Regions from separate parts of the Arthrobacter sp. 01T419 genome, predicted to be linked through region 3. Evidence: riboswitches for the same ligand, from Rfam matches in the RefSeq annotation. Region 3 holds a riboswitch; each other region holds the start of a gene.
The links. Region 3 has a riboswitch for S-adenosylmethionine ahead of AC1DLO_RS19665 (DUF1737 domain-containing protein). Riboswitches for the same ligand answer to the same signal wherever they lie in the genome.
Positions count from the first base shown of each region.

Region 1: another riboswitch for S-adenosylmethionine. It lies ahead of AC1DLO_RS18715 (hypothetical protein); the one in region 3 lies ahead of AC1DLO_RS19665 (DUF1737 domain-containing protein).
Region 2: another riboswitch for S-adenosylmethionine. It lies ahead of AC1DLO_RS02180 (aminotransferase class V-fold PLP-dependent enzyme); the one in region 3 lies ahead of AC1DLO_RS19665 (DUF1737 domain-containing protein).
Region 4: another riboswitch for S-adenosylmethionine. It lies ahead of metX (homoserine O-acetyltransferase MetX); the one in region 3 lies ahead of AC1DLO_RS19665 (DUF1737 domain-containing protein).

Region 1 covers NZ_JBFTQF010000015.1:160,528-168,313, reverse strand. The annotation lists gene AC1DLO_RS18745 (PucR family transcriptional regulator) at 1-750, opposite strand, end outside; gene AC1DLO_RS18740 (purine-cytosine permease family protein) at 860-2,392, shown strand; gene AC1DLO_RS18735 (polysaccharide deacetylase family protein) at 2,440-3,366, shown strand; gene AC1DLO_RS18730 (matrixin family metalloprotease) at 3,646-4,590, opposite strand; gene AC1DLO_RS18725 (VIT1/CCC1 transporter family protein) at 4,639-5,763, opposite strand; gene AC1DLO_RS18720 (hypothetical protein) at 6,070-6,258, shown strand; gene AC1DLO_RS18715 (hypothetical protein) at 6,287-6,607, opposite strand; SAM riboswitch class IV at 6,623-6,742, opposite strand; gene AC1DLO_RS18710 (sodium:solute symporter family protein) at 6,891-7,786, opposite strand, start outside.
Region 2 covers NZ_JBFTQF010000001.1:447,853-455,638, reverse strand. The annotation lists gene AC1DLO_RS02195 (MFS transporter) at 1-390, shown strand, start outside; gene AC1DLO_RS02190 (metal-dependent transcriptional regulator) at 464-1,177, opposite strand; gene AC1DLO_RS02185 (class I SAM-dependent methyltransferase) at 1,207-1,983, opposite strand; gene AC1DLO_RS02180 (aminotransferase class V-fold PLP-dependent enzyme) at 2,034-3,461, opposite strand; SAM riboswitch class IV at 3,497-3,609, opposite strand; gene hisN (histidinol-phosphatase) at 3,769-4,581, opposite strand; gene rsgA (ribosome small subunit-dependent GTPase A) at 4,676-5,791, opposite strand; gene aroA (3-phosphoshikimate 1-carboxyvinyltransferase) at 5,794-7,188, opposite strand; gene AC1DLO_RS02160 (DoxX family protein) at 7,195-7,710, opposite strand.
Region 3 covers NZ_JBFTQF010000017.1:69,810-77,595, reverse strand. The annotation lists gene AC1DLO_RS19710 (DinB family protein) at 1-243, opposite strand, end outside; gene AC1DLO_RS19705 (hypothetical protein) at 307-864, opposite strand; gene AC1DLO_RS19700 (hypothetical protein) at 995-1,207, opposite strand; gene AC1DLO_RS19695 (GMC oxidoreductase) at 1,576-3,243, shown strand; gene AC1DLO_RS19690 (PAS domain-containing protein) at 3,240-3,641, shown strand; gene AC1DLO_RS19685 (cupin domain-containing protein) at 3,638-4,165, shown strand; gene AC1DLO_RS19680 (ornithine cyclodeaminase) at 4,319-5,350, opposite strand; gene AC1DLO_RS19675 (Lrp/AsnC family transcriptional regulator) at 5,511-5,942, opposite strand; gene AC1DLO_RS19670 (hypothetical protein) at 5,998-6,357, shown strand; SAM riboswitch class IV at 6,438-6,550, shown strand; gene AC1DLO_RS19665 (DUF1737 domain-containing protein) at 6,561-6,818, shown strand; gene AC1DLO_RS19660 (rhodanese-like domain-containing protein) at 6,815-7,225, shown strand; gene AC1DLO_RS19655 (O-succinylhomoserine sulfhydrylase) at 7,226-7,786, shown strand, end outside.
Region 4 covers NZ_JBFTQF010000004.1:180,299-188,084, reverse strand. The annotation lists gene AC1DLO_RS08690 (1-phosphofructokinase family hexose kinase) at 1-409, shown strand, start outside; gene AC1DLO_RS08685 (class II fructose-bisphosphate aldolase) at 406-1,245, shown strand; gene AC1DLO_RS08680 (DeoR/GlpR family DNA-binding transcription regulator) at 1,269-2,060, shown strand; gene AC1DLO_RS08675 (histidine phosphatase family protein) at 2,076-2,756, opposite strand; gene AC1DLO_RS08670 (CPBP family intramembrane glutamic endopeptidase) at 2,857-3,621, shown strand; gene AC1DLO_RS08665 (VOC family protein) at 3,877-4,515, opposite strand; gene AC1DLO_RS08660 (bifunctional o-acetylhomoserine/o-acetylserine sulfhydrylase) at 4,754-6,070, shown strand; SAM riboswitch class IV at 6,231-6,346, shown strand; gene metX (homoserine O-acetyltransferase MetX) at 6,360-7,481, shown strand; gene AC1DLO_RS08650 (hypothetical protein) at 7,504-7,786, opposite strand, start outside.

The DNA of each region.
Region 1 (7,786 bases), on a different contig from region 3:
CTCCTTGAGCCCGGGTGGCATCCGCTGCAGCAGTGCCAAGCCGAGGATATCGACGCACCGCTCGCCGGCCACCCGGGCGAGGTTGGCGTCGCCGTCGTCGGGCACTTCCAACTCCAGGCGGGCGGCCAGCACGCCGCGGACGGGCACATCGACGGTGGTGACGGTGCTGGGACCGGGCTGGCCGGCCGCCGTTGCGCTTCCCAAGGTGATGCCCGACGGCGAGACGAGCCTTGCGCTGGCACCAGTCCGGCTGGCCAGCACGGCCAGGAGCTGGTCCAGTCCGCCGCCGTGCGCAAGTTCTGCCGCCATGGCATGGCTCGTTTCGTCTCCCAACTGCAATTGGGCCACCGATTCGCTGACCAGCAGCGAGTTGATGGCCTGCATGATGCCGACGAAGGGGGCCACTTTGCGCAATTCGATGATCGGCAGTCCGGCGTCCTGGCCGGCTTCGAGCATGGAGTCCGGTATCGCGGGCAGGAGCGGACCCGTTTCGATGGCCAGTGCGGTGATGCCGCGGGCCGCAAGCTGGCGGACGTAGTCCACGCGCCGCTCGTCTGAAGCCGTGGCGAGCGCCTGTCCGCCGCTCAGGAGCAGCTCCCCACCGCGCAGCAGGGGAGCGATGTCCAGCACTTCGCTCGAATGCACCCAGCGGAGTTGCCGTGACAGAGCATCGGGCACATCGGTCCGGAGGACTGGTTCCGCAGCTTTCAGGGTGGCGTGCTCGAAAGCATCGGCAAGCAACAATGACATGACACTCCGTAACTAATTGTGGAGAACTATCATACACATCGTATCTTGTTGCTGTGATGTGGGGCACATACATTGAAAGAGTCCCTTTCACACACGGAGGCTCCCCCCAATGCATGAGAACTTATCCACTGCGACGACGCCTGGGGCTGCAACGGCGCAGACCGACGTCGAACAGAACCTGCAGTCCATTCCCGAATCAGCGCGTACCCGCAGCGTAGCGGGCCAATTCTGGATCTGGGCAGGCGCAAACCTTGCCCCCATCAACTGGGTCCTCGGGGCCCTCGGCGTCCAGCTTGGACTGGGCTTTGCCGATACCGTCACCGTCCTGGTGGTGGGAAACCTGATCGGCATGGCACTGTTTGGCCTGTTTGTCCTCTTGGGGCAACGGACCGGTGCCACCGGCATGGTCCTGGCCCGGGCCGTCTTCGGCCGCCGCGGCAACTACCTCCCGAGCGCCATCCAGGCCCTCCTCGGAATCGGTTGGTGCGCCGTCAATACGTGGATCATCCTGGACCTGGTGATGGCGCTGCTTGGCAAGCTCGGCCTGGTCGACCCGGAGCAGCCGAATGTTGGACCTAAGATCCTGGTGGCCTTCCTGATCATGGCCGCCCAGGTCACCATCGCCTGGTTCGGCTACAAGGCGATCGCGGCTTTTGAAAAGTGGACCGTGCCGCCCACCATCGTGGTGCTGATCGCCATGTCCGCCGTTGCTTGGTTCGGCATGAACATCGATTGGGGCTACGCGGGCCCTCCCGGTGCTGTCCTTGAAGGCGGGGCGAGGATCGCGGCCATGACCACCGTCATGACGGTCATCGGTATTGGCTGGGGCATCACGTGGTTCACCTACGCGGCCGACTATTCACGATTCGTCAGCAAGTCCGTCCCCAAGCGGAAGGTCTACCTCGCCTCGGTATTCGGCCAATTCCTGCCGGTCGTATGGCTGGGCATCCTTGGAGCCAGCCTGGCCACGAAGAGCGGCACGGCCGACCCCGGCCACCTCATCGTCGACAATTTCGGTGTCCTGGCCATCCCGGTGCTCTTCCTGGTGCTGCATGGTCCCATCGCAACGAACATCCTGAACATCTACACGTTTTCTGTAGCTGCACAGGCGTTGGACATCAAAGCCAAGCGCCGTTCCTTAAACATTTTCGTCGGGTTCCTCGCCTTGGTCGGCGTCGTGTTCTTCATCCTGCAGGAGGACTTCGCCTCAACGCTGAGCACCTGGCTCGGCGGGCTCGTGGCCTGGGTGGCCGCGTGGGGAGGCATCATGCTGGTGCACTACCTCTGGGTGGACAAGCGCAACCCCGTGGGTGTCGAGCGCCTTTTCGACCCCGTGGGCACCCGGCGGCTCCCGGCATTCAACTGGGCAGGCATCACCGCGCTCTTGGTGGGCATCTTCGCCACGTGGCTGTTCATGTACGGCGTCCTGCCGATCATGCAGGGTCCCATCGCCACAGCCATGGGCGGCATTGACCTGTCCTGGCTGGCAGGCGGACTTGTCGCCGCGGCTGTCTACGGCGCTCTAGGCCCACGGGTGCATGCCCGATACCTTCGGTTGCCTTCTTCCGCAGCGACTTCCGCAGCCGCTCCGACGTCGCAGCCTCTCGCGGAAGACGCCGTCGCCAATCTGGTCAACGACTGAAAGGACCCCCGGTGACCACCAACGCTTTTCCTGACGAGGCGCACCCGATGACATGGCCGGAAGGTTTCCAGGCTGCGGCGTCGTTCACGTTCGACGTCGACGCCGAATCCTGCACCATCGCCCACGATCCGACGAGCACGCGGCGCATGTCCCTCATGAGCCACCAGTCCTACGGACCCAGAATCGCCGTCCCGCGGCTCCTGAAGATCCTCGAGCGCCAAGAGGTCCAGGGAACCTTCTTTATCCCGGGGTTCACGGCGGAAAGCTACCCGGACGTGGTCCGCCGGATCGTCGACGGCGGCCATGAAGTCGCCCACCACGGCTACCTGCACGAGCCCATGCAAGGAATCGACGCCGCCACCGAGGCCAGCTACCTGGACCGCGGGCTCGAAGCCATCGCGAAGGTGGCCGGGGTCCGGCCGTTGGGCTACAGGGCACCGTGGTGGGAGCTGAACTGGCATTCACCGGCCCTGCTCGCGGACCGTGGTTTCCTCTACGATTCAAGCCTGCTCGACGGCGATGCCCCCTACCGCATGGCGGTTACCCAGGGCGGTTCACAGGACAGTGATTCACGGGACATCGTGGAGATCCCCGTGGATTGGGCCTTGGACGATTGGGAACAATACGCGTTCTACCCCGGAGTGACAGGTAGTGGCGTCATCGAAAGCCCGGCCAAGGTCCTGGAGATGTGGACCCTGGAAGCCGAGGCCCACCACGCCCAAGGTAGTTGCTTCGTCTTGACCAACCACCCATTCATCTCCGGCCGCCCCTCCAAGGCCGTCGCGTTGGAACAACTGATCGAACGAGTCAAAGCCATGGACGGGATGTGGGTGACTACCTTGGAACAGATTGCCGAACACACCAAAGCCAGCCTGAGCGAGATCCACAGCCACGCCCGGATCGAGGTCCCGTCCTATCCAGGCGCCGGAGCCAACTTCAAGCCTGCCCGGGTGCGGGAAACTGCCCTGAACTAGGGATATGTCCAGCGTGCACGCGCGCACTCCCTTTGAGCATGCCCAGCCCTGACCAACAGCAGTGGACATAATGCCTAGACGTCCGTTGAGCATGTTCAGCGTAGGCGAGTAGCACTGGACATAGTGCTTAGGGTCCGTTGGACATGCCCAGCCTTGGTCTCAAGCAGTGGACATAGTACTCATATGTCCACTGCTCGAACCTAAGGCTGGGCATGTCCAGTGGTGGGCGCGGCAGATTTGGGCTGGAGGGCTAGTGGGCGGGGCGGGAGTGGGCCTGGGCTAGAGGTCGCTCCGGCATGGCGCGGATGCGAGCTTGTAGAGTCCGTTCAGGTCTCCGGCCGCTAAGCCGTCAGGAGCCCCGATTTCCGGGTACATGAGCTGGACTGGATCCTCTACGTGGTCAAGGCCCACCACATGGCCCAGTTCATGCTGAACCACCGCCGAGACGTAGTGGGCGCCCCCGGGGACGCCCAGGAGTTCCGTGATTTGCGGAGCGTCCAGGTCCAGGCTTCCCGTCACGTAGCTCTTGGGGCCGGAGCCAAAGCTGTACATGGTGCTGCCGCCGGTGCCTATGACGGATCCAGCCAATGCCGGGGCGGCTTCGGGAGTGGTCCAGGAAATCAGCAGGGGCGCCCATCGATCCCCGTAGAGCGCTGGCTGGTATGGCTTGCGCTTCTCGGAAGGGTTTTCCGTGCTGGCGCCGTCGTCGACGAATTTGAGGCCGGTGGCTGCCGCGATCTTGGCGATGGCGTCGGCGATGAGCCCCTCGGACCCGGCAGGGGCGAGGGCCGCGTTGACTACGTAGTGCAGTGGCCGGCATGGAGAGTAGCCCACTGGTGTGCCGTCGGCGTTGGTGGCCAAGAATTTGTAGGAGGTGCTTGCCCCGGCTGGCTTGCTGGGGGAGCCGAGCGCGTGGCCGGCTTCTTCCAAGCCTGGTGGCGGGGTATCCGGGGCACGCGCGGCTTTTCGCGCCCCTTGTCCGGGAGCTGTGCTCTGCCCTGGATCGGCGCCCTGGGCGGAGTTGGTGCTTGGCGGCTGTGCCGAGGAACCCAGGTTCGGAAGCAGTCCCATGATGCGGGGATCGCCCCGGAGGAAACCGCTCACAAGCACGGCCACGGCCGCGACGATCGCCACCACCATCAAGTTTCGGAAGAGCGCGACGGCGGTACTGGACCGCCGCCCGGGAGGCGTCGGACCGCCGTCGTACCCGTAGTTCGAATGCAAGCCTTCCCCCAAGTCCCTGATCCCCGCGTCCCAAGCGGGCAAGCGCTACTAACCGATGACAGCGCCGAAGACGAGGCCCAGCCCATATGTGGCCGCGGCCGCACCGAGTCCGATGGCGAGCTGCCGGAGGCCGCGGGTCAGCGGTGAAGTTCCGGACAACAGGCCGACGACGGCGCCAGTCGACAGAAGCGCGATGCCCACCAGCGTACCGGCCACAGCCAGCGCAGCGAAGCCCGTCATGCCGAAGAGGAACGGCAGGATCGGCACAATGGCGCCCGAGGCGAAGAAGCAGAAGCTGGAGATGGCAGCACCCCAGGCGGAGCCGACGGCCTCGTGCTCATTCACCGTTTCCTCCACTTCTGGGTGGAGCGACAGGCTGGGATCGCAATCGCAGCTGTAGAGTCCCATGCGTTCGGCAGCCCGGTGTTCGGCGGCTTCGTGCGACATGCCCCGTGCCAGATACACCAGGACCAGCTCATTGTGTTCGATGTCCAGGGACGGGGCTGCAGTCAACGTGGCCTGGGTGGGACGGGTGGCCTTGAGGAGCTCCAGTTGCGAGCGGACCGAGACATATTCGCCGGCGCCCATGGAGAGGGCGCCTGCCAAGAGGCCCGCAATGCCGCTGAAGAGGACCACCGTGGCGGGCACACCGGTGGCGGCCATGCCCATGACGAGGGAAAGGTTGCTGACCAGGCCATCGTTGGCACCGAATACCGCGGCCCGGAAGGTGCCGGACAACCTGTTGCGGCCGCGTGTCGCCAAGCCGCGGACTACCTCTTCATGGATCTGTTCGTCGGCCGCCATGGCGCGGGTTGCCGCGGGATCCTTCGCGTAAGGGGAGCGGCCTTCCGCCCTTTGCGCGAGGGCCAAGACGAACACAGAACCGAAATTCCGTGCCAGGAAGCCAAGCATCTGGCTACGGGTGGAGGCAGCTTTCGGCATGCCTGCGTGTTCGCCAAGGAGCTTGAGCCAGTGTGCCTCGTGGCGGCCTTCGGCCTCTGCGAGGGCCAGAAGGATCTCGCGTTCCTCACCCTCGCGGCGCTGAGCCAGTTCGCGGTATACGGCGGCCTCGGCGCGTTCGTCGGCCAAGTACTGCCGCCAGCGCTTGATGTCCGACGACGGCGGGGGAGACTTGGTGGCTGCTGCGTCTTGCGATGGACTGCTTGAGTCCAACGGACTGTCTGAATGCGGGGTTTTTGCGTGCGGGTGCACCGGGACTCCTGGGTTGCTGGGGCGGGCTTCATCGCCTCATTGCACGTCCACTTTATCGCCAATTTTCGCGGTTTTTCGGCCGGTAATCCTTACTCGACGTTTTAGGTACGCCTCAAAAACGGAGGGGCCCCCGCGAGGCCTTGACCACCGGATGGGGCAGTGCTGGGATGGATGGACAGGGTCCACGAATTGGCGGGGTGGCGTGGTGACCGGCTGCCTGATCTGCCTGGCGATGGGCTCAGCGGCACGTCAAACGGAGGTTGCACCATGGACAGCACCGAGACCCACGCCCGCCACCCCGACCGTCCCACGGTCGAGGCCGATCCCGCCTACGACTACAGCGAGGACCTGGAGGTGGACGAGGACTGGGAAGAACAATCCGAGGTCCTCGACGACGACGAACGGCCCGTTCCGCTCGACGTCGACGAACACCGTGAGGACGAAGAACTCGAATAGTACCGGTTAGCCCGGAGCCTTGGGCTTTCTAAAACGCGCTCAGGATGAAGTGACGCTCTACGCCCGCCCGGTGCCCGGTGGCGGCCACTGTGAGCGTGAGCTTCCGCGTGGCCGGGAACCAGCGGGCAGGCTGGACTGCTTGTGAGAGGGCTTGGGTGATGAGTCGCGGCTCGTGATGCCAGTGGCGTTCCAGCCGGCCATCCACCACGAACGTGATGGAACCTTGGGAGAGGTCGACGCCGGGAATCACCCGGACGAATTCGTCAACCCGCCTGGCGCGGGGCGCGGCCAAGGTGCCTGGCTGTGCGGTGTGGCTGGCTGTGGCTCTAGCGCCGGTTTCCAAAGGCATTGCCTTCTCCTGGTGGAGTTGCTCTTGCCCGCTCGGTTGTCTCTGGTCCGGGTCGGGCCGCTTCTTCATCCGAACCACCCGTGAACATGGGGTTGGCGTATGGCAAGTCGGAGCTTGGCGCCACATCTCTTGAAGCTGTTCCTACTGTACAGGCAGGCCAGCCCTCGGCGCCTCTGTATTAAAGCCCCCTGCGCCTCTCTATTAAGGACTCCAAACACAGCAGCGGCGCCGCAGCCCTCCCGAAAGAAGGTGCGGCGCCGCCGTCGTGATTAACTCTTTGAAGCTAGTGCGTGGCCACCGGGTGGGCCTCCAGGGGGAGTTCCTCGGTAACCGCTCCGGCAACGCGGCGGTCCCAGGCTTCGCGGACCTCGGGCTCGGTGGGGGGCGTCAGGAGGGAGACGACCACGTAGATGACAAACGAGGCGCCGAGGCCCCAGTAGATGGGATCGTTGGCGTAGACGCCGTCTTCGCTGGGGATGATTCCCGTGGCGTAGCCGATGAGCAAGCCCAAAGTCAGGACAGAGCCGACGGCCATGGACCACGCAGCGGCGATGCCCGTGCCGCGCTTCCAGACCAGGCCACCCAGGATGGCGATCAGGAGGCCACCCACCAGGATGTCGTAGGCGATGGTCAGGGCGACCACGACGTCTTGCGCCGCCATGGAGATCAACACGGCCACGATGCCCAGGCCGAGTACCCAGTAGCGGTTGGCCTTGACGTCGTGCTCGGGGTTTTCGGTGTCATCGGTGTTGATCGTCTTGCCAAACCAGCTGGCCACGAACGGGACCACGTCGGCGCGGGCCACGGTGGCTGCTGCGATGAGGGCGCCGGAGGCGGTGGACATCATGGCGGCGACTGCTGCGGCCATGACGAGGCCGCCGATACCGATGGGCAGGATGTGCGTTGCCACCTCGGCGTAGACGACGTCCTTGCCGAGTGCCTTGACGTCGATGTTGGGCAAGGCCACGCGGGCGGCCAGGCCGATCAGGGCGCCGGCGACGCCGTAGAGGACGCAGTAGATGCCGGCAGTGGCGCCGCCCCAACGGGCCACCTTCGGGGTCTTGGCGGTGAAGACGCGCTGCCAGATGTCCTGGCCGATCAGCAGGCCAAGGGTGTAGACCACGAAGTACGTGATGATGGTCTGCGCTCCGATGCCGTCCAGCTGGAAGAAGCTGGCGT
Region 2 (7,786 bases), on a different contig from region 3:
ATGGCGGTCCAGGAGCCCTTGAACTACTGGACGCAAGTGCTACCCGGGCAGATCGTGTTCGGAATCGGCCTCAGCACCTTGGTGGCGCCCCTCACCGCTGCGATCCTGGGGGCCGTTCCCACCGAAGAGGCAGGGATCGGCTCCGCGGTGAACAACGCGGTAGCACGTATTGCAGGCTTGATCTGCATCGCGTTCGCCGGGCTCATCATCGGCCCTGTCTTCAGCCGCCAAGGTCTCATCAATGCGGTGGTGGTCACCGCTGTGCTGTTCTTCATCGGGGCGGCGGCATCCGCCGTCGGGATCCGGAACCCGGTTTTGGCCCCTGCGGTGACGGAATCTCCGGAAGGTCCAGCCCCCGACGACGGCGGGACGGCAGCCCGGCGCGCCTGAACAGTGCTTTCCAAGACGCAGTGCTTTCCAAGACGCAGACCGCTCCAGTGACTGCGGTCCAGCGACAGTTTGGTCAGCGTTCCGCGAGGACGCAACCTTCGTGAGCGGTGTCCGTCGCCACCCACAGTGCGGAGGTGACTTCATCGGCGAGATCGTAGTCGCGACTGCCCGGACCTTTGCCGATCCGTACCACCAGGGCGCCTCCGAACGGTTTGCGGCCAATCACTTGGATACTGGCGTCAAGGTCGATTTCCTCGGCGGACAGGTAGCGCAGCAACTCGGGGTTTTCGTCGCTGATCCGGGTGATCTTCCCTGAGTGGCCGTCGTCGAGCTCGATCATTCGGTGCGCGTGCGGCAAGGTCACCGAACCGTCCGCTGCGGGGATGGGGTCACCGTGGGGATCCCGTCCGGGATTGCCCAGCTTGGCTGCCATACGATCGATGAAGGTGTCCGAGACGGCGTGCTCGAGCATTTCGGCCTCGTCATGGACTTCGTCCCAGCTATAGCCGAATTCCCGCACGAGGTAGGTCTCGATGAGGCGGTGCCTGCGGACCATGCCGAGGGCAAGCTGCATTCCTTGGGGCGTCAAAGTAATGGCGCTGTAGGGCTGGTGGTCCACCAGGCCTTGGTCCTTGAGCTTGCGGACCATCTCCGAGACGGAGGAATTGGCGACGCCTAGCCGCTGTGCCAGCTGCGAGGACGTGATGGGTTTGTCCTGCCACTCCGTGAAGGAGTAGATGACCTTGACGTAGTCCTCGATCGAGGAGGAGGGCGCACTGGTCTTCACGGTTCCAAGCCTATCGTGAACCGGCGGCCTCAGACCTTCCACGCCCGCCAGCTCTGCGTGAGGTACGGCAAGGGGATGACCTCGCCCTCAGTGTGACCCAGATGCTCGAAGAGATACCAGCCGAGATTCCCCATGACCTTGGCCCGGGTGGCGTCATTCGCCCTCAAGTAATAACTTCGGGACTTCACCAGTTCGAGGATGTCAGCCGGCGTTACAGGATCCTCCCAACGCGTCACGTGGCTTTCGAGGCCAGCGAACTCCGGGCCCACAACAGGACGGAAGTCTGGCTTGTGGACATCGCCAGCATGCATGATCCGGGACAAACGGTGGACCCAGGGCACCGAAGTGTCCAACTGGTTCCAAATCAAGCCGACAACACCGTGGGGCCGGAGGATCCGAGAAATCTCGGTGCTGGCTGCGAGGGAATCGCACCAGTGCCACGCTTGGGCAACGCTGACGACGTCGAATGCTGAGTCCGTCAGTCCAGTTGCCTCAGCCGTTCCCTCCAAGGCGACCACTTGGGGAAACGCCTTGCGCAGCTGCGTGAGCATGTCAGTGGAAGGGTCCACCGCAGAGACGTTCAGCCCGCGCTCGACCAGGAGCGCAGTGAACTTTCCGGTACCGGCTCCCAGGTCCGCCGCGTCCCGTGCCCCTTCCGGCAGCAGCCAATCGACCGAATCCGCGGGGTACCCGGGCCGGACGCGGTCATAATGTTCCCCGCCGTCCTGGAAACTCTGACCGAGCTCAAGGCGCCGTTCCTCGTAGAGCTTGGGGCCGGCCGAGGTGCCTTTGTGTCGCGGGGCCACGTAGCAACTCCTTCGTAGGACATGAAAAATACCCTACGAATCTACCGCAATCAGTCAGTGCTGCAGGGAGCTGCGCCCGCGGTCCCGGGGGTGTTGGGAGCCCACTCCGGGTAGCTGCGGTGGTCGTTTGCAGGCACCCAACGGCCGGCGTCCACGACGTAATCCCAGCCGAGGCCATTGCTCTTGAGCGCCTGGATGCCCGCGATGAGCCGGGTCGCGTCTTCCAGCCGTGACCCCACGCCGAAACTGGCCCGCAGGGATCCGGACGGGAGGCCCAAGCGCTTGAGCAGCGGATGGGCGCAAAAGCGCCCATCGCGCAGGCCAATGCCGTGCTCGGCCGCAAGATAGGCCGCCACGAGGCCTGCGTCGTAGCCCTGGAGCGAGAAGTTGACCACGCCGATGGTGTCCTGGGGATCGGTGTCGCTGAAGATCTGGTGGACGGTCACGCCGTCGATCTCGTTGAGGCCGTCAATCAAATGGGAGCGGATGGCGGCTTCGTGGGCGTGCCACTCGTCATGGTCGAGGCTGGCGATGACCTGGGTAGCCCGTGCAAGGGTGGCAGCACCGAGTACGTTCGGGGAGCCGCCTTCGTGCCTGGCCGGTCCCGTCGCCCAGCTGACGGAGTCAAGGCGTGCCTCGCGGACTGCGCCGCCTCCAGCAAGGTGGGGTGTGCCGGCGTCGAGCCAGTCGGGACGACCCACCAGGACGCCTGCACCGAACGGCGCATAGAGCTTGTGCCCCGAGAAAACCAAGTAGTCAACATCCGTGGCGGCAATGTCGATCCGGCGATGCGGGGCGAGCTGCGCCGCGTCCACCACAATCCGCGCGCCGAATTCGTGCGCCAGGGCAGCGAGAGCCTTGATGGGCAGGATCTCACCGGTCACGTTCGACGCGCCGGTGACTGCCAGGAGGCTGATGCCCCCGTGGGAGAGGGCGGTGCGCACATTGGCGATAGTCTCGGCCAAGGTTCCCGCGGCAACGATGCTGCGGTGGGGGACGCCTTGCCACGGCAAGAGATTGGCGTGGTGTTCGATGTCCAGATAAAGGACTTCCCCAGTGTGCCGACCGTCCTCAACCGGCAAGCAGCCGGCCAGAAGATTGAGGGAATCGGTGGTGTTGCGCGTGAATATGACGGAATCGTCTGCCCGCCCGCCAACGAAATCACGGACGATGTTGCGGGCGTTTTCATAGACCGAGGTGCTGATCTGGGATGCGTAGCCTGCGCCCCGGTGGACGCTCGCGTAGTACGGCAGGATCTCGTTGAGGTACGCGGAAACCACTGTCAACGCGGGTGCCGAGGCGCCGTAGTCAAGGTTGGCGTAGCGGACGTGGCCGCCCTGGATCAAGGGTGCCTGCAATTCGGCGCCGGTGACCGCGGCGAGTGGGCGTGATGCCGGAGACGGGCGGGCTGATTTGTTGTGCTGGGCTTCTCCGTCGAATTCGGAGACGGTGGGAGAAGTGAACGTGGCTGTGCTCATGGGACCTCACTCAAGAGGGACCCCTGCGTGCAGGGGATCCGCGCTTGCCGCATCCGTTCCGGACCGGCCGGGTCGTCACCCGGGGCACCCCGCCGCGATGGAGGGTTGCCGGCCAGCAAACCGGGGTTTCGCGCTGGCACTCGTGACCTGTAAAGAGACTAGGACACCGGCAAGGCGGGTTCCAATGTGACTCCGATTGTTAAGCGGATTATTACGGTGGCCGGAAAATGTGCCTTCTGCCGAAGAAAAAGTGGCGGTCGTCCCGAAAATGGGACGTCCGCCGTCGATTATTCAGTGAGCAAGGGGCTCAGAGCAGGTCGTCGAGCTCGGGGTTGAGTCGTTTGAGGACCTCGGAGTGCAGGATCGAGTTGGTGGCTACGGCATTGCCGCCGAAGGGGCCGTCCGCGCCTTCGAGGGACGTGAAGCGTCCGCCGGCCTCGGTCACGATCGGCACCAGGGCCGCCATGTCGTAAAGCTGGAGTTCCGGCTCGGCGGCGATGTCCACGGCGCCCTCCGCCACGAGGCAGTAGGACCAGAAATCGCCGTAGGCGCGGCTGCGCCAGACATCATTCTCCAGTCCGAGGAAGTTGTCGAGGGAACCGTGCTGCTTCCACTCGGAAAGTTCGGAGTAGGAAAGCGAGGCATCCTCAAGCCGTGACACATTGGATACTTTCAGCCGGGTGGCAGCGGCAAGTGACCGGCCCATATAGGCGCCCGAGCCCTTGGCAGCCCACCAGCGCTTGCCGAGCGCCGGAGCACTGACAAGTCCCACCACTACTTCGCCCTCGTCCACGAGGGCGATCAGCGTTGCCCAGACGGGTACGCCACGCACGAAGTTCTTGGTCCCGTCGATGGGGTCGATGATCCAACGCCTCGAGCCGTGGCCGGTGCTGCCGAATTCTTCCCCGAGAACGGCGTCGCGGGGGCGGGAACGGGAGAGCTGCCCGCGGATTGCTTCCTCGGCAGCCTTGTCGGCATCGGTCACCGGGCTCAGGTCGGGTTTGGTCTCCACCTGGAGGTCCAGTGCCTTGAACCGCTCCATTGTCAGGGAATCGACGGAGTCGGCCAGGACATGGGCCAACCGAAGGTCGTCGTTGTAGCTCGAATCGGGTTGGGTCATGGTTCCAAACTACCGTCTATTCGCCCGTGAACCGGGGAGGTAGGACGGCAAGCGGCGCGCAGTCAGTTGACGGTGCTGTTAATCGATCGTGCTGTTAATTGACAGTGCCCAATTCCTTGGCCTCTTGGGCTTCCATGCGCGGGTCCGCGCCGAGGAGCCGGCGCAGCGACGCCAAGCGGGCGGGGCCGGCCTCGCCGGCGTGGCCATCAGCGACCCAGGAATCCAGACCGCAACGGACCGCGGTGGCATCGTGCTTGCAGCCCCGCTCGCACGCTTCGGTTCCAGGTTCCAGATCCGGGAAGGCGTGCAGGATGCGATCCGGGTTCACATGAGCCAGGCCGAAGGAGCGGATGCCGGGCGTATCGATGATCCAGCTGCCGCCCGGGGCGTTGGTGAGCTTCAGGGCAAGGGCAGAGGACGAAGTATGCCGCCCGCGCCCTGTCACCGCGTTGACCCCGCCCGTGGCGCGTTCGGCGCCAGTGAGGGCATTCACCATGGTGGACTTCCCGACGCCGGAATGGCCCAGGAGCACGGTCACCTTACCGTCGAGGTAGTCCCGCAACTGACCGACAGCGTCGCCATCTAGCCGGGCGGACAAGCCGTCGTCGGAACGGGCATCGATGCCCGAAGCGCCTGCGTCGGCGGTCCGGCTGATGATGATGGGGAAGCCAAGGCTCACATAGTTGGCGAGCAGTTCCGTCGGATCCTTGACGTCCGCTTTGGTGACGAGCAGCAGCGGCTCGATTCCGGCGTCGTACGCTGCCACCAAGGCGCGGTCAATGAATCCGGTCCTCGGCTCCGGGTTGGCGGCCGCAACAACCACCACCAACTGGTCGGCATTTGCCACGACGGCCCGTTCGATGGGATCCGTGTCATCGGCACTTCGCCGCAGGAGGGTCTTTCGCTCCTCGACGCGCACGAGGCGGGCGAGGGTGTCCGGGGCTCCGGTCACATCGCCCACGAGTGCAACGAAGTCTCCTGGAACCACGGGGGAGCGCCGAAGTTCCCGGGCTCGGGCAGCAATGACGACGCGCTCGTTGCCCGAGCCTTCGCCCACCACCGCCGTGTAGCGGCCGCGGTCGACTGTAATGATGCGCCCGATCACGGCATCGTCGTGGCTGGGGCGGTCCTTCGTGCGGGGGCGTGTGCCCTTCTTGTTGGGTCGGATCCGGACATCGGACTCATCCCAGGAACGTGCGTCGCGAGCCATCGTTAGTTGCTTGTCTCCGTTGAGCCGGCGTCCGCCGGCGTCGGGCCACCGCTGAGCATTGAGGCCCAGATGTGCGGGAATTCGGGCATGGTCTTGGAAGTGGTCGCGATGTCTTCAACCCGGATGCCCTCGACGGCGAGCCCAAGGATTGCGCCCGCGGTCGCCATGCGGTGATCGGCGTAACTGTGCACGACGCCGGCGTGCAGCTTTGCGGGCCGGATCACCAAGCCATCGCTGGTTTCCTCGGCGTCGCCGCCAAGTCGGTTGATTTCGGCAACCAGCGCAGCAAGTCTGTCCGTTTCGTGGCCGCGCAAATGCGCGATGCCAGTGAGCCGGGAAGGGCCCGAGGCCAAAGCGCACAGTGCCGCGACCGTTGGGGCGAGTTCGCTGGTTTCGTCGAAGTCGGCCCCCAGGATTTCGGAGCCGCCCGTTACTGTCAGCGTGCCGTTGTCCAGCGTGACAGTGGCACCCATGGTGGCAAGAATGTCCCGCCAAAGGTCGCCGACCTGCGTGGTGTTGGCCGGCCAATTGGGTATGCGGATGGTTCCCTTGGTGGCGAGTGCCGCCGCGAGGAACGGACCAGCGTTGGAGAGATCCTGCTCGATTCTCTCGTCGAAGGCACGGACGGTGCCGTGGGCCACGCGCCAATGGTTCGGCACGGAGTCATCCACCTGTACCCCGACGCCGCGCAGGACCGAAACTGTCATGTTGATGTGGTCTAGGCTCGGCACGGGCTTGCCCACATGTTCCAGGTGCAGGCCTTCTTCGAAACGGGCACCCACCAGCAGCAAGGCGGAGACGAACTGCGAAGAGGCGCTCGCATCGATCACGAGGTGGCCACCGCGTACGGAACCGGTGCCGGAAACCCTGAACGGCAAGGAAGCGGTGTTCTGCCCGTCCACGGCGCTGACTTCTACTCCGAGCGTTCGGAGGGCTTCGATGATGGTGCCCATGGGACGTTTGCGAGCGTGCGGATCGCCGTCGAACACCGAAACACCGTTGCGGAGGGCAGCAAGGGGCGGCACAAAGCGCATGACTGTGCCAGCAAGGCCGCAGTCGATGGCGGACTCAGGAGCGGCTGCAGCCGCGTCCATTGGGGTGATTTCCAGGTCCGGCCCGTACTGTCCGTCGCCGGGGACTTCGGTAACGGTGGCGCCAAGCTTGCGCAGGGCTTCGACCATCAGGGCGGAGTCCCGCGAGTGCAGGGGTGCGCGCAAGCGGGACGGGCCATCGGCCAATGCCGCCAGAACGAGGTAGCGGTTGGTCAACGACTTGGAACCAGGAACAGTAACCGTGGCATCCACGGGGTGGTCCGCGAAAGGCGCTGGCCACAGGGGGAGTGCGGAGGCGGTGGTGCTGCCTGATTCATCTGTTTGCGTGGCGGGGGTTCCTGGCATGCTTCCTTATGCTCCAACTGCGGTGTCTACGGCCCTGCGAACGGCACGGTCTGTCTTTTTGAGCTGCTTACCGGTGGCCTGCTTGGCGTCCATGGCGAGGTGCTCGGCGCGCCACGCGAGGCTGGGTTTACCTGCGGTGTCCACGGCAGCGAGCAGCACGCCGCCGGTCAGGGAAATGTTCTTGAGCAACTGGGCGCGGCGGGCGAGCCGCCCTTCCTTGGTGCTGATGTCGGCTGAACGCCATTCAACAAAAGTGTTCAGGACCGAGATGCCAGCCAGAAGCGTGGCCGAGAACCGGGAGCACTTGCCGAGGGCGAGCAAGGCGCCCGCGCCTACCTGCGTGCCGCCGATGACGCGCGCCAGCATTTTCTCGTCCGTCGGGAAGGGCAACGACTCCGAGGCACGGCGGAGCAGCGGGGAAAGCTGCTTGGCAGTGTCATCCGCGTTCTTGAGCTTGTCCAGCCCTGCGACAACAAAGCTGGAAGCCAACATTGGCCTGGCGAGAAAACGGACGAGGGACATGTTTTTGCCTCCTGGATGGCTTGCCACAGTGGTCAGGTGGTGCTGCGTTCGAGTGGTGCAGTGTTCACGGCGTGCA
Region 3 (7,786 bases):
CTCGGCGCGTGGACGGCAAGTGATGGCTTCGTCGAACCAGACCTTCTCGACGAAGGTCGCGTGCTTCACGAGACCTAGCAGAGTGGTCCGGGACGGCACCAATGACCTGCGGGCTTGTTCCTCAGTCATCCCGTTCAAGCAGGCATTGAGCGCACGGCGGTGCTCATCGATGAATGCTTCGAATTGGTTCCTGATTGGCTGGTTGATGACGTCCTCGGCAAACGTCACAGGAAGAGAAGACATGCGTGGAGTATCCCAAGAGCGTCACTCCGGCGCAATCGACTACCAAGTCATGCTCGCTTCTTCTCAGCCGTTGGCCGTGATCCTCACCGCGGCGACTTCTCCCGCTCCGGCGGAGGTGGAGTTACCCGAATTGGCCCGCGCCACGTGGACCTGGACGCTAACCGGCCCGGGCTGCAGCTGAACAACGCGCGCATAGGGGGCGGAGCAATCGAATGTCTGGTCATCCGGGGCCAGTCCGGTCCGTGGATCTTGGGCGATGACCAGCTGGACCTCCGGAGCACCAACGCAAGCTGCCGTCACGGTGTAGGAGCCTGCGTCCTCCACTCTGGCGCTCTTGTTGACGCCGCTGACCGCGCCACCCACGGTGCCGGAGTCCTCCAAGATCACAGCCCCGGATCCTTGCCCGAGCAGCCTTTTTGCCGTAACCAGGTTGCTGGCCTCAAGTGCCACCGTTGCCTGATCCTTGGTGGGCAGCGGTGCCCGAGGCTGGGAACTCCGAGTGGGCGCGGCAGCCCGCTGCGGATCACCGGCGTCGGTGTATTCGCAACCGGACATGCCGAGGGCCAAGAGCAGCCCGGACACTAGTACGGCTACAGTTCTGGTTCCCCCATGACCCGACATGAATCCGAGTGTACCGAGCCAGAGAGAAACTATTCGTTGTCGAATGCAGCCTCGTCCAGCAGCTGTTGCCCCTCTATCCGAGCTTCTCCGAATTTGGAGCAGCGAAGAACCACGGACGCCGGAAGCGGGGCTAGGCAATCAAGGTATGGAAATCAACACCAAAGAGGGCCACTAGCGGCCAGAGCACAATCGCCACCAGGCCCTTCAGAAAGTTGGCTGGGATGTTCCACGCCACGAGATAGCCGTGGGTGCTGGCGACCAGTACACCGACGGCCAGATATATGATCCCGAACAGACCAATTCGACGCCTGCCCATTTTACGCCTGCCAATTCCGCGTATCATCGCTCATCTCCCGCTGCGGGGTGTGAACAAAATTATAGTCGCGCCAAGGCACATTCGAATGGGCACAGGCCCCTCGCGGTCTATCCACGCGGACGGTAGTTAAGTCACACCAACCCCTGAAAAACCGGCCGGGAAATTTAGCGTGCCAAGTCTATTGTGCCGCCATGGCCGCGGTAGTTAACTAGTCCTCGTGAACCCTGCTGGGGAAGGGTGATCTACCTCTAGGGCCCAGCGGGCACCTGGTTTCACGGTGCCGTGGAACCAGCAAGCTGATGGAGGGCATCATTGTGAGTGCAGTTTCTTCGTCCCAGAATTTCAATCACGGTTTTCCCACACCCGGACCCCAGGATCCCTCGCCCCAGAAGGTCATGGATCATGTTTTCTTCCTCTCCGAAGGGGAATGGAAAAAAGTCCGCGAAGAAGAACAATTCGACCACATTGTCATCGGCACCGGGTTCTGCGCCTACGCCTTTGCTGAGCGGACCCTAACGGTCAACCCGCATGCGCGGATCCTGATCATTGAACGGGGTCCGTTTTTCTTGCCGCAGCATTTCCAGAACCTGCCACTGCCCTACAAGGAGACATTAGGAGGCCTCTCGGAGACCTTCCCTTGGACCTTGGCGGCCGCCACGGCCACCCAGCCGCCCGGCAAGATTTCCTGGCAGCACGGCATGGTCCCCTTCTATGGCGGACGCAGCATCATGTGGAGCGCCTGGTGTCCCCGCCCCGAGGAAGATGAAATGCGGGGATGGCCACGGGCGGTGATGGACGCCGCCAAGTCACACTTCACGTCGGCGGAAGACCTGCTCAACGTGGTTTCGGCGGACCAGATCGACGCCGGACGGTCAGCCGACGTCGTCGATCTCATCAACAACACCCGACCTGTTTACGGAATCATGCAGAAAGCCCTCCAGGAGCGGCTTGAGGCGGGCCTGCACAAGATCGATTCCGCCACCCGCAGCATGCCGGCCCCACTCGCCGCGGCAACCGGCGCAAGCTCAGGCGTGGACTTCGCGAAGTTCTCCACACCGGCGGTCCTGCTTGAACTGTCGGACAAGCAGGCGGCACTTGAGTCCCAAGGCAAGGGCGCCGCTCTTCGCATGGTCACGGACTGCACGGTGTTGAGTGTGCTCCAGCAGGACGGACGGGCCACGGCATTGAACACCAATCGCGGCGTGGTGAATGTCGGCAATGCCAACCTGGTCCTGGCCATGGGCACTCTTCCTCCGGCGACCCTGGTCCTCAATTCATTCCCGCAAGTTCAAGGGGCAGGTGGGCACTTCAGCGCCCACTTCATCACCTCCGTCGTGGCCCGGGTACCTCGCAAGGATTTTGACTTCAGCGAACAACTCGGCGAGCTGGAGTTGGCGGCCATCTATCTGGCGGGCAAGAGCCCGGCCGGCATGCAGTACCACGTACAGCTTTCAGTCCTCTCAGACCGTTTCCCTGACAAGAACGCCCAGAAGTCCGAACGCTACGCCCCCGACGTCGTCGCCACGGCTTCGCTGGCACAGCTGCGGTCTTCGGAGGACTACCTGGTGTTCGTCTGTGCCGTCCTCGGCGAGCTGGACGAAAGCAACCCGGAGAACCATTTGCGCCTGTCCGGCGGGGCCGACCCCACCTGCAACGTCACCTTGCAGGTGCTGGCCAACGCCACCGACGACGAAACGTGGGACACCATGGACGAGGGAACCTTCCAGATGCTGGAGCGGGTCCTGTCCCCGGCCGGCGCGGAGCGCGTCGAATACTGGCACGGGGATCCCGACGCAGGGAGCTGGGGCGCCGAGCGTCCCGCCACCCCGGAACGCCGCGTACCGGGCTTGGTCCACGAAAGCTCGAGCCTGCCAATCAGCGAAGAGGAGGACGCCGTCGTCGGGACCGACTACCGCCTCAACGGCGTGCAGAACGTCTTCGTCACCGGCGGCAGCCTCTGGCCCACCGGCGGTTCCTGGAATCCGACCATGACCATGGTGGCCCTGGCCCAGGACCTCGCCGAAAGACTGGAGGCCGACGGCGGAGCGGCGGCAGCGCCGTGACCGTCGCCCCAGCGCTGGACCCGGCACTCCTTCCCACGGTTCCGCCGATGAGCGTCGCCGACGTGCTGGACCGGCAGGACGGCGTGTATTGGGTGGTGAAGGACGCGAATTCGGTCTTTCTGTGGGTCAACCAGAACTTCGCGGATTTGGTGGGCATGAGCAAGTCGGAACTGATCGGACACCAGGACTCGCGCGCGGAACACGTTGCCCACGACAAGGAAGTGATGGCGAGCGGAAAGCCGCTGCTCAACTTCCACGAAACCATCGCCGTCCCCAGCAAGGAGGGCGGCATGGTGAATGTGGACATCGTGACCCAAAAAGGGTTGTTGCGTGCCCTGGGCAGCAAGGAGATCATCGGGATCACGGTCTGCTTCTCACTGAAGGATCCGATCACATGACGGCCGCCGCAGAGGACTGGATCAAGCGGCTGGACATGTCCCCCGCTATCGTGGGCGGCTGGTTCGCGCCCGCTCTGGTGAGCAACGAGGACATAGCCGGTTCGGCGCTGCCTCCGCGCTTCGGCGTCGACCATCCCCTCTACAGCTCCAACTGGTACCTGCTTCAGTCGGGGGAGGTCCTCCAGTTGCATGCCCTCAAGCAGGATGAACTGTGGTTCTTCCACCTGGGTACGCCAATCAGGCTGCATGTCTTCTCCCGGGAGCTTGGACATGAGGACTTTGGCTATTCCGAGACTTTGTTGGGGCCGGATCCGGAAGCAGGCGAGACGTTGCAAGGAGTTGCGCCGAACTCCACGTGGTTCGGCGCCGAGTTGGCCGGTCCGGGGTTCGCCTTGGTCAGCTGCAGTCTCACCCCGGGATACGAGAGATCGGACTCCGTGAAACCAACGGCACGGGACATCGAGTCGCTCGTTTTGAGGTTTCCTGGGCATGCTGAGCTGATCCTGCGCCTCGCGGCGGAATAGCCGGGGTTGGCGGGATGGCCATATAAGCCGGGATAAAAGCGTCTGATGCGCCGGTTCTGGGGCCGGCGCATCAGGCTTCTTTCCCAACTGACTCGCAGTAGCTGCCGTTACGAGGCCTGAAAACGACCACAAATGCGAGTCAGTTGGGGCTCCTCAGGATCCGATCGGAGAAAGCGCCCGCACCAGACCGAAGAGGTCCTTGGGGTCATCGGGGTTAGCGACGAGGTCGATCTCCTCGAAGAACTCCGAGCCGTCAACGGCATTGCGGAGATACCGCAAGGCGGAAAAGTCCTCGATCGCAAAGCCCACGGAATCGAATATCGTGATCTGGTCGCTGGAGGTCCGGCCCGGCGCGTGCCCGCCCAGGACTTGCCAGAATTCCGTGACGGGAAAATCGGCGGACATTTGCTGGATCTCGCCTTCAATCCGTGTCTGGGGATCGTATTCCACAAACACGTCGCCGAGGTCCAGGATGGCAGCGTCGAGCTCGGTCTTCCCTGGGCAGTCGCCACCGATCGCGTTGATGTGAACACCGGTCGAAACCTGGTCTGCCGTCAGGATCGTGGCGTTGGCCTTGTCCGCCGTGCACGTGGTGATGACGTCGGCGCCCTCCACTGCATGGGCCGCCGAGTCTGCAATGGTGACGTCGAAGCCGAGCGGAGCCATGTTCCGGACGAACTTCTCCATCGCATCAGGATCCGTGTCCCAAATCCTGACGGTGTTAATACCCAGGGCCGCCCGAAAGGCCAGGGCCTGAAACTCCGATTGGGTTCCGGTTCCGATCATCCCCATGATCCGGGCATCGGGGCGCGCGAGTTTCTTCGCGACCATCCCGGACGTAGCCGCCGTTCGAAGCGCTGTCAGCACCGTCATCTCCGCAAGGAACGTCGGATAGCCGTTATGGACGTCGGACAAGACACCGAAAGCTGTCACTGTCTGGAAGCCGCGCGCGGGATTCGAAGGGTGTCCATTTACATACTTGAAGCCGTATGTTTCATGGTCGCTGGTGGGCATCAGCTCGATGACACCAAATGGCGTGTGACTTGCCACCCGGGGAGTCTTGTCAAAAGATTCCCACCGCCGGAAGTCGTCTTCCAAATACTGAATCATCTCCGAGATGATGGCCTCCGGGCCCCGCACGGCCGTCCAGCGAACCATATTGCGGACATCGACAAAGCGCGTCATGTGCGCTCCTTTCCCTCATAAGCACTGTTGCTACGAGGCTACGGAGCGGCGATATGCATGCACAATTGCCAAAGTACGTACTTTTCATTGAAAATCCGTACAAAATGACGCACACGTATGTACACAATGATCATTCGGCAAGCGTCCGTAATGCGGGCGACTACCGGAGGACGGAACTAAGTAACAGGCTTGTCTCGCTATTGACGATCCCTTCGATCCCGCGGATCCTGCCCAACACTTGGTCAAAGTCGCTGAGGCTCTCCGTGCGTAGCTCAGCCACGAGGTCCCAACCGCCGTTCGTGGTGTGCAGGGCCCAAATCTCGGGAAGTCCCCGGAGCTGGCGAATAACCTTGTCCGCCGACCTGCCCTCCACCGCTATGAGCGCAATAGCCCGAATGGCAAGTGGATCAAACTCGTCGCGGACCCTCGCGGTAAAGCCAACGATGGTTCCGGAGGTGACAAGACGCTCAAGCCGGCTGTTCACGGTGGCCCTAGCGACGCCCAGCTTCCGCGCAAGGCTGGCCACGGACGCCCTGCCGTCCTCCCTCAGGGCAGAGAGGAGCTGGCGGTCAAGGTCGGTGAGTGCTGCCATAAAGATAAACGTATCGCCCATTCCACAAGAGGGGCCGAGTCCGTAGGGTATCGACATGAGCATTTACATCAGCCCCGACTCTGCCGCATGGTCGCTGACCGCCATGGCGACCGCCGCGTCCGCGGGATCAATCGATGATGCGAATGGTATGTCCAACTTGGTCAAGGAAATTTACGAGACGGAGGGTTTCGAAGCCCTGTCAGGTGTGGTCTTTGCCTTGGCTCATCACAACAGCCTCTCGCTGCATGCACTAGCCACGGCCACTGGGATATCCGTACACGAGCTGCTGGAAATCCGGAAACACCAAGGTTCCACTTTTCATCACTCCCCCTCAGGAGTAGCGTCACGGCTTGATGCCCTTCCGCCCCGTATCCAGGCAAGCCTGGAACCGCTGCCGAATGAAACCGAGGCCTAGGCCCTCGGCCGCCGTCCGGTTACGGAACATGACGACGGCCGGTGATGCAGGCCGCCGTCGCGGATGTTATTTTCTTCTTGAGTAATGAGCACCAGCGCGAAGCCCTGACTTGCTGGTCGGCAACCCTCTCTCCGGCGGGGTGCCTCAGGTGACTACTCGGCGTATCGACACTTTCGAACTGCAAGCGTGACTGAGGAGCACCAATGCCTGAACCCACCGAAGAAAAACTCTCCTACCGTCTCGTCACGGGTCCTGACACGCGGGAATTCTGCGAGAGGATCTCCACTGCCCTCGCCGAGGGATACGTGCTGCACGGCAGCCCGGCCGCGACCTTCAACGGCACGGACGTGATTGTGGCGCAAGCCATCGTCCTGCCCGCGGCGATCGCGAGCGCGGATGCGGCAGTCGCCAACGCCGTAGACCAGCTCGATGAAGAGTTCGACGGCGAGGGCCACGCATGAGCTACGCAGGCGACCTGAGTCCGCACGACGCCTGGGCCAAGCTCGAACAAGGCGCCATTCTGGTGGACGTCCGCACCGAAGGCGAGTGGGCACACATCGGCATCCCGGACACCAAAGCCACCGAGAATGATCCCTTGTTCATCCAGTGGAACTTCGCCGGCGGCATCCCCAACTCGAGATTCATCGACGAGCTGAAGCAGCAGGCCCCGGAGGAAAATGGCACCGAGTTGGTTTTCCTCTGCCGCTCCGGCCAGCGTTCCATCGCCGCCGCGATCGCCGCAACACAGGCCGGCTACACCTCCTACAACGTCCTGGAGGGCTTTGAAGGCGAGCCTGACCGCTACGGCGAGCGAACCGTGAACGGCTGGAAAAACCGTGGACTTCCGACGAACCTGGGGAACATCTAAGTGACTTTCAATCCTGACGCCGCCGGCTGGAGCCCTGACACCCAGGCAGTCCGCGGAGGCCTTGACCGCACCAATTTCCAAGAGACTTCAGAAGCCGTCTTCCTCAACTCCGGCTTCGTCTACGAATCCGCGGAAGCCGCCGAGCGCGCGTTCACCGGCGAAGACGAGCGCTTCGTCTACTCCCGTTACGGCAACCCCTCCGTGGCAACCTTCCAGGAGCGTCTCCGCCTGCTTGAAGGCACCGAAGCGTGCTTCGCGACGGCGTCGGGCATGTCCGCTGTCTTCACCGCCCTGGGTGCGTTGCTGGCAGCGGGCGACCGGGTGGTTGCCGCGCGTTCGCTGTTCGGTTCCTGCTTCGTGATCCTCAACGAGATCCTGCCGCGCTGGGGCGTCGAGACCGTCTTCGTTGACGGACCAGACCTGGACCAGTGGCGCGCAGCCTTGTCCGAGCCGACAACGGCGGTGTTCTTCGAGTCGCCGTCGAACCCGATGCAGGAAATCGTCGACATCGCCGCGGTGAGCGAGCTCGCCCACGCGGCGGGCGCCACGGTCGTCGTCGAC
Region 4 (7,786 bases), on a different contig from region 3:
TCGGGCCGGGGCGGATCTGCTCAAGCCCAACAACCACGAACTCCTCGAAGCAACCGGGGAGAGCAGCCTGGAGGCTGCCGCACGGCAATTGATCGCTTTGGGTGCCAAAACGGTACTGGTCAGTGCCGGCGCCGACGGCATGCTTGCGTTCCACCATGCGGCCCCGGGTGGCTATTGGAGCGCACGGCTCCCGGAGCCACTCAGCGGCAACCCCACCGGAGCCGGCGACGCCGGGGTGGCGGCGGCCGCCGTCGCGCTCGCGAGCGGAGTCTCCGACATTCCCACGATCCTGAGCAGGGCCACGGCATGGTCCGCCGCTGCGGTGCTCATGCCCGCCGCCGGCGAGATCTCGCCGCTCTACGCGGACCTCGAAAATCAACTCATTCTTAGCTGGAAGGAGACCCTGTGACCCTCGTCAGCACACGGGAACTCATGGACAATGCCGCGTCCAATGGCATTGGCCAAGGCGCCTTCAACGTCATCCACCTCGAAACCGCAGAGGGCCTGGTGGCCGGAGCGGAAGCGGCGGGAGTCCCGTTGATCCTGCAAATCTCGGAGAACTGCGCCCGCTTCCACGGTGGACTCGTACCGATTGCCCGGGGCGCAATGTCCATCGCCCGGGACGCTTCTGTTCCCGTGGCCCTGCACTTGGACCACGCCGAATCCGAGGAGCTTGCCCTGCAAGCCGTTGACCTTGGTTTCGGTTCCGTGATGTACGACGGCGCGCATTTGCCTTACGACTGGAATGTTGAAGTCACGCGCCGGGTCGCCCAGTACGCCAAGGAACACGGTGTCTACGTTGAGGCCGAGCTCGGAAAGGTCGGGGGCAAGGACGGCGCCCATGCTCCTGGAGTCCGAACGGATCCTGCCGAGGCCCGCTCCTTTGTGGACGCGACCGGGGTTGATGCCCTCGCCGTCGCGGTCGGTTCCTCGCACGCCATGACAGAACGGAGCGCCACCCTGGACTTGGCGCTGATCACCCGGCTGAAGCAGGCCGTCCAGCTACCGCTGGTCCTTCACGGTTCCTCGGGCGTAGCAGATGAGACGCTGGTGGCGGCAATCCGGGCCGGTATGACTAAGATCAACGTATCCACACACTTGAACGGGTTCTTCACCCGCGCCGTCCGTGAGTACCTGGATGCCAACCCCTCCGTGGTGGACTCCCGCAAGTACATCAAGGCCGGACGGGATGCGCTCGTGTTGGAAACCGCACGTTTGCTGACGCTGTTCGCGAAAGTGAATTAGCCTCAATTTCCGGAAGGTTCGTGATGACCCGCAACGATCGACTGACAGCCATCCTTGATCTCCTCGCCGAGTCAGGGCATGTTGAGGTCGAGGATATCGTGACCCGCCTGGGCGTCTCACCAGCCACGGCGCGCCGTGATCTCGACAGCCTCGCCAAGCAAAGGCTCCTGAGCCGTACCCGCGGCGGTGCAACCACGGGATCAGTTGCCTACGAGCTCCCAGGGCGTTACAACAGGGATGATCACGCGGAGGCGAAGCAGCAGATTGCCCTGGCCGCTTCCGAACTCATCGTGCCCGGGGCCGTGATCGGACTCAGCGGTGGGACCACCAATACGGCCCTGGCCCAGGTCCTGTCCACCCGCGAAGACCTCAACGCACCCTCCAACCGGCCCATGCTGACCGTGGTCACCAACGCCATCAATATCGCGGCCCAGCTTGCCGTGCGCCCCAACATCAAGATCATGGTCACCGGTGGCATCCTGAACCCGCGTTCGTATGAACTTGTAGGGCCCTATACGGATGTCATCATGCAGAAGGTTGCCCTGGATATCGCCTTCATAGGCGTCAACGGAGTTGATCCGAAGATCGGCCCCACCATCACGGACGAGGGCGAGGCCATGGTGAATACCGTCATGGCACGCCGTGCGACGGATTCCTATGTCCTGGCCGATTCCACGAAGATCGGCAAACGCGCGTTCGCGGCGATGGCCGGGTACGATTTCCGCCGGCTCATCACCGATTCCGGGATCACGGCAGAAGACAAGGCCGCGTTCGAAGCGAGCGGCACTGAAGTGATCGTGGCCAAGGACGCTTAGCTCGGAGCCTGCCCGTTAGAAGACCACCGGGGGAGCGTTCAACACGGTTTCGTCGGTGCTGCGCTGCACCCACTGGCTGAACGGCGTGTCGAGATCGTACTTGTCCTGATCGTTGCGGACAAGTGTCCGTAGCTCCGCGTTGCCCGGGTTGTTGAGGGACTCGAAATACTCCACCGACCAATGGAACCACCGCATGCAGAAAAGACGCATGGTGAGGCCGTGGGTCACCAGCAGGGTGTTGGGCGCGTAATCGGGTTTTTCCCAATGCCGGTACAAGGTTTCCATGAAGGACGAAATGCGGTCGTAAACATCGGAACCGGATTCTCCTTCGCGGAACCGGTAGAAGAAATGGCCGTAGAGGTTGCGAAGCTCCTTTTGGTCCCCGATATCTCCGGCGATCTGGAAGTTTGCCCAGTCCTGTTCACGCAGCCGGGGTTCCTCGATCACCCTCTCCGTGAGGTTGCCCAGATTGAGTGCCTCAAGGGTTTGGTATGCCCGAAGGTACGGCGAGACGTAGACGCACACGGGCTCGCCGTCGAGCTTCTTGCGCAGTTCCCCACCTGCGGCCTGCGCCTGCTCGATCCCGAGCTCCGTCAAGGGGATGCGGTAGTCGGGGACACGGTTGTAGATGGAAGTGTCGGCGTTGGCGGCGGACTGGCCGTGCCGGATCATGAAGATTCGTGCTGGCGCGCTCATCCCACCAAGCATAGGGTCCGCTGCCACCGGTGCCGCGCAGGCGACCCTCGGAGAATGAACTCCCGGGAAAACATCAGCCAAATGCAGGCAAGATAGGAGCATGCTCCTTGCCTCAACGCGCCGGCTGCGCGCCGAAGTGCTGATTGTCCTCGGCCTGTCCTTGGGCCAATCGGCCGTGTACTCCGTGGTGCAGTTGTTGGACAAGATGACTCGGGCGCCCCTGTCCCAGGCAACGTCTACCCTCAATCGTTCCCAGAACACCCGTGAGTACTTCGATCTCACATACCAGCTGCTCGATATTGCGTTCGCACTGGTCCCCGTGGTGCTGGTGTTCTACTTCCTGTCGATCCACCGCCAAACGGCGGAGAGTCCCTCAGGATTCACCCGGCTGGGCTTCAACTTCGCCCGGCCAGGCCGCGACGCGCTCCAGGGACTGGGTCTCGCTGCGCTGATCGGAATCCCGTCACTGGGCCTCTACGCGGCCGGTCGCGCCCTGGGAATCACGACGGCGATCATCCCCAGCGGCCTGGACTCCTACTGGTGGACGGTGCCTGTGCTTGTCCTGTCCGCTGTCCGGCACGCCGTCGTCGAAGAAGTCATCGTGGTTGGCTACCTTCTGGACCGTTTCGGGAAGTTCGGATGGAGCACTCCGCTGGCGATCGGGCTCAGTGCGCTCCTTCGCGGCAGCTACCATCTGTACCAAGGCTTCGGACCCTTCATCGGCAATGCGGTCATGGGTCTGGTGTTCGGCTGGATTTACACCCGGACCAAACGGGTCATGCCGCTCGTGGTGGCGCATGCACTCCTGGACATCGTGGCGTTCGTCGGCTTCAGCGTCTTCGGCAAGGCAATCGGACTGGGATAGGGGGTGCAGCGACGGGAGTGAGCCATCCTCTGCATGCTCGCTCGTTCCTCCCCGCAGGCCCCCTTCCCTCGCAAGCTCGGGCAGGGAACCCTGCCAGCGTGGGCCCAACTTAGACGCATGCTGCCGGATGCCACAAGCCCGCCGCGTTGTGCGTTAAGTTGAGTTTAAAAGGATTCGGCCGCCATCGCGGGGTGACGTCATTGGCACCCGCATATGGCGGCCGAAGTTTCCGGGCCGTCCTGGCCCGATGGGCCGTCAGATGGTGACGGCTCCGTTGGCGGTTTCGAACGTTACCGACATGATTCCCGGCGTTCCGTGCGGAGCCATCCATTGGACTGCGACGTCCTCAAGGGGCTTTTCTACGGGTTCTCCCAGCCACTCGGTGACGCGTTCCGCCGAGCCGGCAATGGTGAGGCTGGACATCTTGACGTCACTTGGGTAGACGAGGGACGGATGAAGCGAGGGGTCGCCCTCCCAACGGAGCAAGTACGGGACCTGGGGATCGGCGATGAGTCCCAGGATGCCGATTTGCGACCAGACGAGTTCGCGGCCGTCCGGAAACTTGCGGTTACCGGGGACAGCCGCGCGTCCGAGTCGTTGTTCGAATGGGCTCAGGTCGTCAACAGCGACGCACCAACCCATCCAGCCACCTCCTGCAGCGGAGCGTGCACGGACGGCTTGTCCAAAAGGTGCCTTGTCAGATGCCGGGTGGTCAAGGACCTCGACAACTTCCAGGTATTTGTGGTCAGCAAGGGGGATGATCATGTTCCGGGTACCGAAGCGCGGGTGCACTCCGCCCCGGACTGCGTCCACTCCCAATGCTGCGGAAATCCGCTCGGTGGTGGCCAGTAGGCCATCTCGTTCACAAGCGTAAGAGACGTGATCCATGCGCATGGCTTCATCTTGGCACTTTGTGATGGAGCTCTCAGCTAAGTCAAGCCTAACCAAGGTGGGATGTATCGAAAAGGCAGCTCAGGGTCACTTCGGGACGCGCCAGGACCGAAAACTACTGCGTTCGTCACAAAGCTTCCGGAGCCCGCAATGGCCTCCCTAGACTGGCGGCAACCAGGCCGGCAACAGCAGGCCCGCAGGCTGAATCACGGCCGAGAGCCCCGAGCAACCAGGAGTCCGCATGTCCCAAGGATGGTCATTCGAAACGCGCCAGATCCACGCCGGCCAGGAACCGGACGCCGCCACCGGGGCCAGGGCGCTCCCCATTTACCAGACCACCTCGTTCGTCTTTCCCAGCGCTGAAAGCGCGGCCAACCGCTTCGCGCTGGCCGAGTTGGCGCCCATCTACACGCGGATTGGCAACCCTACGCAGGATGCCGTGGAACAGCGCATAGCGAGCCTCGAGGGCGGTTTGGCGGCACTCCTGTTGAGTTCCGGCCAGGCCGCGGAGACGTTCGCCATCCTCAACGTCGCCGAGGCTGGCGACCACGTCGTCGCCAGCCCGAGCCTCTACGGCGGCACCTACAACCTAATGGCCCACACGCTGAAGAAATTCGGTATCTCGGTGACCTTCGTCGAGGATCCGGACAATCTTGACCAGTGGCGGGACGCGGTCCAGCCAAACACCAAGCTGTTCTTCGCTGAAGTGGTCTCCAACCCCCGTCAAGACGTGCTGGATATCGAGGGCGTCTCCCGAACCGCGCACCAGGCCGGAGTGCCGCTCATCGTGGACAACACCCTGGCCACGCCTTACCTCATCCGGCCTATCGAGTGGGGTGCGGACATCGTGGTGCATTCGGCCACCAAGTACCTGGGTGGGCACGGAGCCGCCATTGCCGGCGTCATCGTGGACTCCGGCAACTTCGATTTCGGCAAGGATCCTGAGCGCTTCCCCAACTTCAACACCCCGGACCCCAGCTACAACGGCCTGGTCTATGCCCGCGACCTCGGCAAGGACGGCGCCCTGGGCGCCAACCTCTCCTACATCCTCAAGGCCCGGGTCCAGCTCTTGCGCGACCTCGGCTCGGCTGTTTCCCCGTTCAACGCCTTCCTGATTGCCCAAGGAATCGAAACCCTCAGCCTGCGGGTGGAACGCCATGTGGAGAACGCCACCAAAGTGGCGCAATGGCTCGAAGAGCGCGACGACGTCGAATCCGTCGCCTACGCAGGCCTGCCTTCCAGCCCGTGGTTCGAACGCGGCCGGAAGTACGGGCCCAGGGGCACTGGAGCTGTTGTGTCCTTCAGCATCCGCGGAGGGATCGAATCCGGCAAGCGTTTCGTGGACGCCCTGGAGCTTCATTCCCACGTGGCAAACATCGGCGACGTCCGTTCCTTGGTGATCCATCCTGCGTCCACCACCCACAGCCAGCTGACGACTGAACAGCAGGCCGTGGCAGGAGTTACCCCGGGCCTGGTGCGGCTGTCCGTCGGGATCGAGCACGTTGACGACATCCTTGCGGACCTCGAGGCGGGCTTCCGGGCAGCCAAGGGCGCTTAGGCAGCCCCCAATGACCGACGGATGCCGGCTGGCGATGCAGAATGAATCTTCGCCGGCCGGCCCCATCAACGTCTTTTGCATGAACAAAACGCGGCGAAGTGTCACATAGATGTCATAATCTTCGTCAGAAGGGGTCCGGTTTTCCTAGACTCTTCGTATAGGTCATGAGTGCCAGCGACAGCCCCGGCTTGCTGGCCGGCAACCCTCCTTTCGCGGTGGGGTGCCCCGGGTGAAGACCTGGCCCTTCGCTTTGTTGGCGGCGGGCAAGCGCGATGTGAGGTGTCAACGAATGACAATTGCTGCAACAGCCATACCCCTTTCCGGGACCCAAGACGGAACGCTCAAGTATGTTTCCGTGGGCGGACTCGAACTGGAAGCCGGAGGTTTTCTCCCCGACGTCGTCCTCGCGTACGAGACTTGGGGGCGGCTCAACGCCGATGCTTCCAACGCCGTGCTGGTGGAACATYCCCTGACCGGCAGCACGCACGTTGCCCGCGGCGAGAGCGACGAAGAAGGCTGGTGGGAGCAACTCGTTGGACCCGGCGCAACCATTGATACGGACCGCTACTTCGTGGTCTCCGTCAACATCGTGGGAGGCTGCTACGGCAGCACCGGTCCGTCGTCGTGCTCGCCCGATGGCAAGCCGTGGGGTTCCCGTTTTCCGCTGGTGACGCTGCGGGACAGCACCACGGCGGAAGCCCGCTTGGCGGACGCCCTGGGAATCCATAGCTGGCACACCGTCGTAGGCGGATCCATGGGCGGTGCCCGCGCACTCGAATGGGCCGTTAGCTATCCGGACCGCGTCAAGCGATGTGCCGTGATTTCCATCGGGGCGTACAGCACAGCCGAACAGATCGCGTTCGCCCAGGCCCAGACGCTCGCCATCCGGCAGGACGCAGACTTCAACGGTGGTGACTACTATGGCCAGGCCGCGCCCGAGGCGGGGTTGGCCCTGGCCCGTCGGATCGCCCACATCACCTATCGTTCGGCGGATGAACTGGACTTCCGCTTCGGCCGGAACGCCCAAGGCGCCGAGGCACCACTTCAGGCTGCCGCGTTGGGGGACCGGGGCCGCTACCAGGTGGAGAGCTACCTCGACCACCAGGGAAGCAAGCTGGTCCAGCGCTTCGACGCCAACAGCTACATCGCCATTACCGAGGCGCTCATGAGCCACGACATCACCCGCGGCCGGGGTGCCTTGGCGGATGCGCTTTCCGTGGCCACCGCCAAGTTCTTTGTTGCCGCGGTGGACTCGGACCGGCTCTACTTCCCTGAGCAATCCCACGAACTGGCCAAGGCCTTGCCCGGCGAGGTCTCAGTACACGTGATCGAGGCACCCATCGGGCACGACGGGTTCCTCACTGAAATCGGCCAGCTCGGCCCGCAGCTGCGCGAGGCTTTCTTCGGCTGACGCTGGGCGTTCTTCGGCTGAATCAGCCGTTCATGATCTCCTGGCGGAGCTTCATATAGTCCTCCATGGCAATTTTCCCGTCGCTGTACTGCTGGTCAAGTTCGGCCAGTTTCCGGGCCCGGTAGCCGTGGGGCGCGGTGTTCGGCAGGGGAGTAGCCGACGACGGCGGAGCGGCCTGCGGCGCGGGCGTCGCCACCGGAGGCTGCGGCTCAGCCGGGATGATCACCGGAGGTTGTGCAGGGTATCCGTAAGGGTAGTTCTGCGGAGGGAAGTCCCGGAGCCTGCGCTGGCGGGAGCGGTTGTAC